Linked DNA regions of Alloalcanivorax dieselolei B5. Each later gene encodes a partner of the first gene's protein in a complex. Links are inferred from orthologs where the notes say so. Each region holds a gene or a part of one and is shown in the gene's direction. Other genes may lie near its edges.

Region 1 (3,903 bases):
CGCAGGTCCTTGCGGCCGGCGCGGCCGGCCACTTGCAGCAGCAATTGCGCGGCCTGTTCGGGGCCGCGGAAATCGGCGCTGAGAAAGCCCGCGTCCAGATTGGTGATCACCACCAGGCTCAGACGGGGGAAATGGTGACCTTTCGCCAGCATCTGCGTGCCCACCAGCACCGCCGGCGCGCCGCCCCGGATTTCCGCCAGTTTGGCATCCAGGCTGCCCTTGCGGCGGGTGGTATCACGATCGATGCGGACCACCGGCGCCTGGCAGTGATCACTTAACAGGGCCTCCAGTTTTTCCGTGCCGGCGCCGGCGTCAATCAGATTGCTGGAGCCGCATTCCGGGCAGCGGCGTGGTACCCGCTGCTGATGATCGCAATGGTGGCAACGCAACTGCGACAAGCTGCGATGCCAGGTCATGACGCTGTCGCAGCGCGGGCATTCCGCCTGCCAGCCGCAATCCCGGCACAGGATCACTGGGGCGAAGCCGCGCCGGTTGAGGAACACCAGGGCCTGCTCGCCACGGCGCACGGTGTCTTCGATGGCGGCCAGGGCGGAGGGCAGCAGGGGCGCGTCCGGGGCGGCATCGCGGGCATCCAGCAGCTCGATATCCGGCAGCGCGGCGCCGCCCGCCCGTTCGCGCAAACGCAGCCACTGGTAGCGGTCGGTGTGGGCCAGATGCAGGGTTTCCAGGGCCGGAGTGGCGCTGCCGTGGACCACCGGAATATTCCATTGGCGGGCGCGCCAGGTGGCCAGATCCCGGGCGTGATAGCGCAAACCGTCCTGTTGTTTGAGGGATCCGTCGTGGGCTTCGTCGACGATGATCAGCCCCGGAGAATGCAACGGTGTGAATATCGCCGAGCGGGTGCCGATAATGATGCGTGCCCGGCCTTCGCCGGCGGCAAGCCAGGCTTCCAGCCGCTCGCGGTCGTTCAGGCCCGAATGCATGACCGTCACCGGCACCGCGAAACGTTGGCGGAAACGGCGCAGTGTCTGCGGCGTCAGGCCGATTTCCGGCACCAGCACCAGTACTTGATGGCCGGCCGCCAACACTGGCGCCATGGCTTGCAGATACACTTCGGTTTTGCCGCTGCCGGTGACGCCATCCAGCAGAAACGGCTGAAAACCGCTGGCCTGATTGATCGCTTCGATCGCCAGACGCTGCTCCGGGCTGGCGCTCAGAGCAGGCTCGGCCAGCACATCCGCTGGCAGCGGCGGGACCTGGGGCAGGTGCTCTTCGCGCTCCGCCCACTGCTTCTCGCGCAGGGCCTGGAGCGCCGGACGCGATACCGACAGTGCTTCCAGCATGGCCGGGGTGAGGCCGTCCGGGTGTTCGGCCAGCAGGGCCAGGGCTTCCTGTTGGCGCGGCGCCCGCTTCAGGCGGTCCGGCGTCACGTGCCGGCCGCGATCGGTGATGCGCCAGCGGATCTCGGCGTCCGGCCGTGCCGCCTGCCCTTGGCGCAGCAGCGTCGGCAGCACGAAGTTCAGTACTTCGCCGAGGGGATGGTGATAGTAGCCGGCGGCCCATTCGCACAGGGCGTAGAGCCGCTCATCGATGATCGGCGCTTCGTCGAGTACCTGTTTGACCGGTTTGAGGGTCTTCAGGCTACTGGGCTGATGGCCGTGAACCACGCCCACCAGGGTCCGTTTGCCGAACGGCACTTCCACCCGGGCGCCACGGGGCGGCACCGGCGTCTCCGGTGGCAGGGAATAGTCAAAACAGCCTGGCAGGGGGACCGGCAAGGCAACCTGTAAGGAGGAGAGCGGCACGTGGAAATCCGGAAAACAGCGGTTACAGCTTGCGCATCGGGCGCAAACTGATATAGTTCGCGTTCACTTTTCCCGGCGTAAGCCAGTGTGGTGCCCGGCCAAGATCGGGTAGCGACACGCAATGGAGCCCAGTTATGAAAGCAGACATTCATCCTGAATACCAGGACGTGGCGATTTCCTGCAGCTGCGGAAACGTCATCCAGACCCGGTCCACCCGTGCGGGTGATTTTTCCGTGGACGTATGCTCCGCCTGCCACCCGTTCTACACCGGCAAGCAGAAGCAGGCGGACAGCGGCGGTCAGATCGACAAGTTCAAGCAGCGCTTTGGTGTGGTGCGCTCCAAGAAGAACTGATCGTTCTCATTGCTTGGCGTTCCACCTGTAAAAAGCACCCGGAAGGGTGCTTTTTACGTTCATCGGCAGCATTGTTTTACACAAATGACGGTTTTGCATCGATAGTGTTGATATCGATGGAAATTTACGTCGATTGATATTTATTTGGCCAATATAGTGTTTTAAAGCCCGTTTCGGGGAGCGGAGACCACCATGTCCGAGGATTTCAAGAAGGCGGCCCTGGATTATCATGCCAAACCACGTCCAGGGAAGATCAGCGTCGAGGTGACCAAAAGCGCGAAAACCAGTCGTGACCTCAGCTTGGCCTATAGCCCCGGCGTAGCAGAACCGGTGCGTGAAATCGCGCGCGAACCGGAGCTGGCTTACCGTTTTACCGCCAAAGGCAACCTGGTGGCGGTGATCAGTGATGGCACCGCCATCCTGGGATTGGGCAATCTGGGCGCGCTGGCTTCCAAGCCGGTGATGGAAGGCAAGGGCATCCTGTTCAAGCTGTTCGCCGGCATTGATGTGTTCGACATCGAAGTGGAAGCGGAGGATCCGCAGGCGTTCATTGATACCGTGGTGCGCATTCATACCACCTTTGGCGGTATCAACCTGGAAGATATCCGTGCGCCGGAATGCTTCGAGATCGAACGCGTACTCAAGGAAATCTGCGACGTGCCGGTGTTCCATGATGATCAGCATGGTACCGCCATCGTGGTCGGCGCCGGGTTGCTCAACGCGCTGGAAATCCAGAACAAGCGCATCGGGGATATCAAGGTGGTGTGCGTCGGTGCCGGCGCCGCCGGTGTTGCTTCCGTGCGGTTGTTGATTGAAATGGGCGCGCGCAAGGAAAACATCCTGGTATTGGACCGCAAAGGTGTGATCCACAACCGCCGTGATGATCTTAACCAGTACAAAGCGGCGCTGGCCAACGACACCGACAAGCGCACTCTGGATGACGCCATCGAGGGCGCCGATGTGTTCATCGGTGTGTCCGGCCCGGATATGCTGACGCCGGAAATGGTGAAGAAGATGGCCGACAAACCGATCATCTTCGCGCTGGCCAACCCGGACCCGGAAATCCGCCCGGAAGTGGCCAAGGCCGCCCGTGCCGATGCCATCATCGCTACCGGCCGCTCCGACTATCCGAACCAGGTCAATAATGTTCTGTGCTTCCCGTACATGTTCCGCGGAGCCCTGGACGTGCGCTCCACCTCCATCAACGAGGACATGAAGCTGGCGGCGGTTCACGCCATCGCCGAGCTGGTCCGTGAGGCGCCGCCCCAGGAGGTACTGGAAGCCTATGGTGGCGAGCCGTTGAACTTCGGTCCGGAATACATCATTCCCAAGCCCAACGATCCGCGCCTGCTGGGCCGGGTCTCCGCCGCCGTGGCCCGTGCCGCGGTGGATTCCGGCGTCGCCCGCAAAGGCTACCCGTCTCACTACCCGCTCAAGTCCCTGGACGATATCTTCCCGGAACTGTAAGGCGTGTCGCCGCTGCCCGATTCAGTTGGGCAGCACTTTTGGGGTGGGTCCTTCAGGCAGGGGCGCGCGGTGGCCTGGTTCGCGAAGTGAGGGCGTGGTGGGTCACTCTTCTCCCTCCGGCAGTGGTTTCGGCGACACGGCCTGGCTGGCATTTTCGCTGATGATGCGCTCAGCGACCGCCTCTATCGAATTACGGCTGTCCATCGCTGCTTTCTGCAAATAGCGGTGGGTCTGGCTCATCTCCATTTTTTGCACATGGCATAGGATGATCTTGGCCACCTCGACGGTGGAAAGCGCAAGATGGCGGTTCTCGGTCT
Region 2 (3,802 bases), 220 kb from region 1 along the record:
TGGATGAGAACCTGTATTTGGCAGCTCGTAACCTGCCGAAGGTCGACATCCGCGATGCCAGCGGTGTGGATCCGGTCAGCCTGATCGCCTTTGACAAGGTGCTGGTGACCGTGCCGGCTCTGAAGAAACTTGAGGAGGCGCTGGCATGAACAAAGAGCGCATTTTAAAAGTGCTGCTTGCACCGCACTTTTCCGAAAAGGCCACCGACGCGACCGAGAGTAGCAATGCCTTCGCTTTCAAAGTGGCAAAAGACGCTACCAAAGCGGAAATCAAAGCTGCCGTGGAAGCTCTGTTCGAGGTCAAGGTGCGCAACGTTCGGACTCTGAACGTGAAAGGCAAGCGCAAGTTCTTCGGTCGTGTCGCCGGTAAGCGTAGCGACTGGAAGAAGGCCTACGTATCCCTTGAACAAGGCCAGGATATTGACTTCCTGGGCGCTGAGTAAGGTAAGGGAGTAAGTAATCATGGCGATTGTTAAGACCAAGCCGACTTCTCCGGGCCGCCGCTTTGTCGTAAAGGTGGTCAACGAGGAGCTGCACAAAGGTGCTCCCTACGCGCCCTTGCTGGAAGCCAAGGCCAAGAATGGCGGCCGTAACAACAACGGCCGTATCACCACCCGTCATAAAGGTGGTGGTCACAAGCAGAAATACCGCGTAGTGGATTTCCGTCGTAATAAGGACGGTGTCCAGGGTGTGGTGGAGCGTCTGGAATACGATCCGAACCGTTCCGCGCACATCGCGCTGGTGAAGTATCTGGATGGCGAGCGTCGTTACATTTTGGCGCCGAAAGATCTGAAAGCCGGCGACCGCGTTCAGTCCGGCGAAGATGCTCCGATCAAGGTGGGTAATGCTCTGCCGCTGCGCAACATTCCGCTGGGTTCCACGATTCACAATGTGGAACTGAAGCCCGGTAAAGGTGGTCAGCTGGCTCGCTCCGCGGGTACTTCTGTCCAGCTGCTGGCGAAGGATGGACAGTATGTAACCCTGCGTTTGCGCTCCGGCGAAATGCGTAAGGTGCACGCTGAGTGCCGCGCCACCATCGGGCAAGTATCCAACAGTGAGCACAGCCTGCGCTCGCTGGGTAAGGCCGGCGCAACCCGCTGGCGCGGTGTTCGACCCACTGTTCGCGGTGTGGCCATGAACCCCGTGGATCACCCCCATGGTGGTGGTGAAGGGCGTACGTCCGGTGGCCGTCATCCGGTAACCCCCTGGGGTGTACCGACCAAGGGCCACAAAACCCGTACCAACAAGCGCACCTCCAAGATGATTGTGCGCGACCGTCGTAAGTAAGGGATAGAGAGAGGTTCAGGCTGTGCCACGTTCACTGAAAAAAGGTCCGTTTCTGGATCACCACCTGTTGAAGAAGGTGGAAGAAGCGGTGGAAGCCGGCTCCCGTAAGCCGATCAAAACCTGGTCCCGTCGCTCCATGATCATCCCGGAGATGGTGGGTTTGACCATCGCGGTACATAACGGCCGTCAGCATGTTCCGGTATTGGTTTCCGAGCACATGGTGGGCCACAAGCTGGGCGAATTCGCCCTGACCCGTAACTTCCGCGGGCATATCGTGGACAAAAAGGCTAAGCGATAAGGTGACAGCCATGGCGACTGAAGTTGCAGCCCGTCTGCGGGGCGCAAGAATTTCGGCTCAGAAAGCCCGCCTGGTGGCCGACCAGATCCGAGGTCTGGAGGTGGAAAGGGCGTTGAATGTTCTCGCCTTTAGCCCCAAGAAGGCGGCCAAGATTGTTAAGAAGGTGCTGGAGTCCGCGATTGCTAACGCGGAAAACAACGACGGCGCCGATGTGGATGAGCTGAAAGTATCCACCATCTACGTGGATGAAGGCATGTCGATGAAGCGTATTCGGCCCCGCGCGAAAGGGCGGGCGGATCGCATTCTCAAGCGTACCTGCCACATCACTGTAAAAGTCTCGGAAGGTCAGGAGTAACCAGATGGGTCAGAAAGTTCATCCGATCGGTATTCGTCTGGGCATCGTCAAGGAGCACAACTCCCTGTGGTATGCGGGTCCCAAGACCTATGCTGACTGCCTGGTAACCGATCTCGAGGTGCGTGAGTATCTGTTCAAGCGCCTCAAGAATGCCTCGGTGAGCCGAATTAAGATCGAGCGTCCGTCCGAAAACGTTCGCATCACCATCTCCACGGCACGTCCGGGGATCGTGATCGGCAAGAAGGGCGAGGACGTTGAGCGCCTGCGTCGCGACGTCGCTGCCAAGATGGGTGTGCCGGTGCACATCAACATCGAGGAAGTGCGTAAGCCCGATGTGGATGCCCGTCTGGTAGCCGATAATATCGCTGGCCAGATCGAACGCCGCGTTATGTTCCGCCGCGCTATGAAGCGTGCGGTGCAAAACGCGCTCAAGGCCGGTGCCCAAGGTATTCGGGTCCAGCTTTCTGGTCGTCTGGGTGGTGCCGAGATTGCTCGTACGGAATGGTACCGTGAAGGTCGCGTGCCGCTGCATACTCTGCGTGCGGACATCGATTACGCCAACGTGCGTGCTGAGACCACCTACGGAACCATCGGTGTGAAGGTCTGGATCTTCCGTGGCGAAGTGCTTGGTGGCATGGAGCAGGTTCAGGAAGAGCAGAAGCAGTCCAAGGGCGCGAAAAAACGCGGCCGTGGTTAAAAGGTAACGAACGATGTTGCAGCCGAAGCGTACCAAATTCCGGAAAATTCATAAGGGCCGTAACCGTGGCCTGGCACAGCGCGGCAACAAGGTGTCTTTTGGCACCATCGGCCTGCAGGCCACCGGCCGTGGCCGGATCACCGCGCGTCAGATCGAAGCGGCTCGTCGGGCCATGACCCGTCACATCAAGCGTGGCGGTAAGATCTGGATTCGGGTCTTCCCCGATAAGCCGATTACCCAGAAGCCGCTCGAAGTGCGGATGGGTAAAGGTAAAGGTAGCGTGGAGTACTGGGTAGCCCAGATTCAGCCGGGCCGCATGCTCTACGAAATGGAAGGTGTTTCCGAAGACGTGGCGCGTGAAGCGTTCCGTCTGGCCGCGGCCAAGCTGCCGGTCAGCACCCGTGTCGTGACTCGGACGGTGATGTAAGCCATGAAAGCGAGCGAACTGAAAGAAAAAAGTGTTGAGCAGTTGCGCGAGCAGCACCTTGAGCTGCTGGAACAACAGTTCAAGCTGCGCATGAAGAAAGCATCCGGTCAGCTTTCCCAAACCCATCAGCTTGGGACGGTCCGCCGTGATATTGCACGTGTGAAGACCATTCTGCGGGAAAAACAGGGTAACTAATCATGGCAGAGTCGAAACAGAAACTGCGCCGGACCGTTACCGGTAAAGTGATTTCCAGTAAAGGTGATAAGACCATCACCGTATTGGTTGAGCGCCGGGTACAGCACCCCATTTATGGCAAGATCATCAAGCGTTCTACCAAACTGATGGCTCACGATGAGCAAAACCAGTGTGGCGAAGGCGACCTGGTCACCATCGAAGAATGCCGTCCGCTGTCCAAGCGTAAAAGCTGGATGCTGGTCAGCGTAGTGGAGCAGGCCGTTCAGGCCTGATGAGAGAATGCTGTGGCTGCCTGCACAGGGCAGGAGTTGGAGAGAGTAAGCGATGATTCAGACCGAAACCATGCTCGAAGTCGCCGATAACAGCGGTGCTCGTCGAGTGCAGTGCATCAAGGTGCTGGGTGGCTCCCACCGCCGCTATGCAGGCATTGGTGACATCATCAAGGTCACAGTAAAGGAAGCGATTCCGCGTGGTCGTGTTAAAAAAGGCGACGTGATGAGCGCTGTCGTGGTACGTACCCGTCGTGGTGTGCGTCGCCCCGATG

Evidence for each region. Proteins that work in one complex are often made in the same cells at the same time.
Region 2: rpmE (region 1) and rplV share a complex: the UniProt entries of both Bacillus subtilis proteins name them as parts of the 50S ribosomal subunit. The link is inferred for Alloalcanivorax dieselolei B5 from one-to-one orthologs.

Annotation. Positions count from the first base shown.
Region 1 is NC_018691.1:4,418,832-4,422,734, reverse strand. What follows is about bases 580-3,509. They hold rpmE (50S ribosomal protein L31), read left to right. Parts: upstream 580-1,900; coding sequence 1,901-2,119; downstream 2,120-3,509. Other genes in these bases: B5T_RS19790 (malic enzyme-like NAD(P)-binding protein), read left to right, coding at 2,312-3,509; B5T_RS19800 (primosomal protein N'), read right to left, coding at 580-1,766. Also shown: more of B5T_RS19800, read right to left, coding at 1-579; more of B5T_RS19790, read left to right, coding at 3,510-3,586; B5T_RS19785 (ANTAR domain-containing response regulator), read right to left, coding at 3,689-3,903. UniProt on the Bacillus subtilis protein: Binds the 23S rRNA. While neither of the L31 paralogs is essential, this protein seems to function as the main L31 protein.
Region 2 is NC_018691.1:4,197,634-4,201,435, reverse strand. Bases 438-3,266 are described here. They hold rplV (50S ribosomal protein L22), read left to right. Parts: upstream 438-1,594; coding sequence 1,595-1,939; downstream 1,940-3,266. Other genes in these bases: rpsQ (30S ribosomal protein S17), read left to right, coding at 3,261-3,266; rpmC (50S ribosomal protein L29), read left to right, coding at 3,067-3,258; rplP (50S ribosomal protein L16), read left to right, coding at 2,650-3,063; rpsC (30S ribosomal protein S3), read left to right, coding at 1,944-2,636; rpsS (30S ribosomal protein S19), read left to right, coding at 1,309-1,584. Outside these bases: rplD (50S ribosomal protein L4), read left to right, coding at 1-149; more of rplW, read left to right, coding at 146-437; more of rpsQ, read left to right, coding at 3,267-3,530; rplN (50S ribosomal protein L14), read left to right, coding at 3,583-3,802. UniProt on the Bacillus subtilis protein: This protein binds specifically to 23S rRNA; its binding is stimulated by other ribosomal proteins, e.g. L4, L17, and L20. It is important during the early stages of 50S assembly.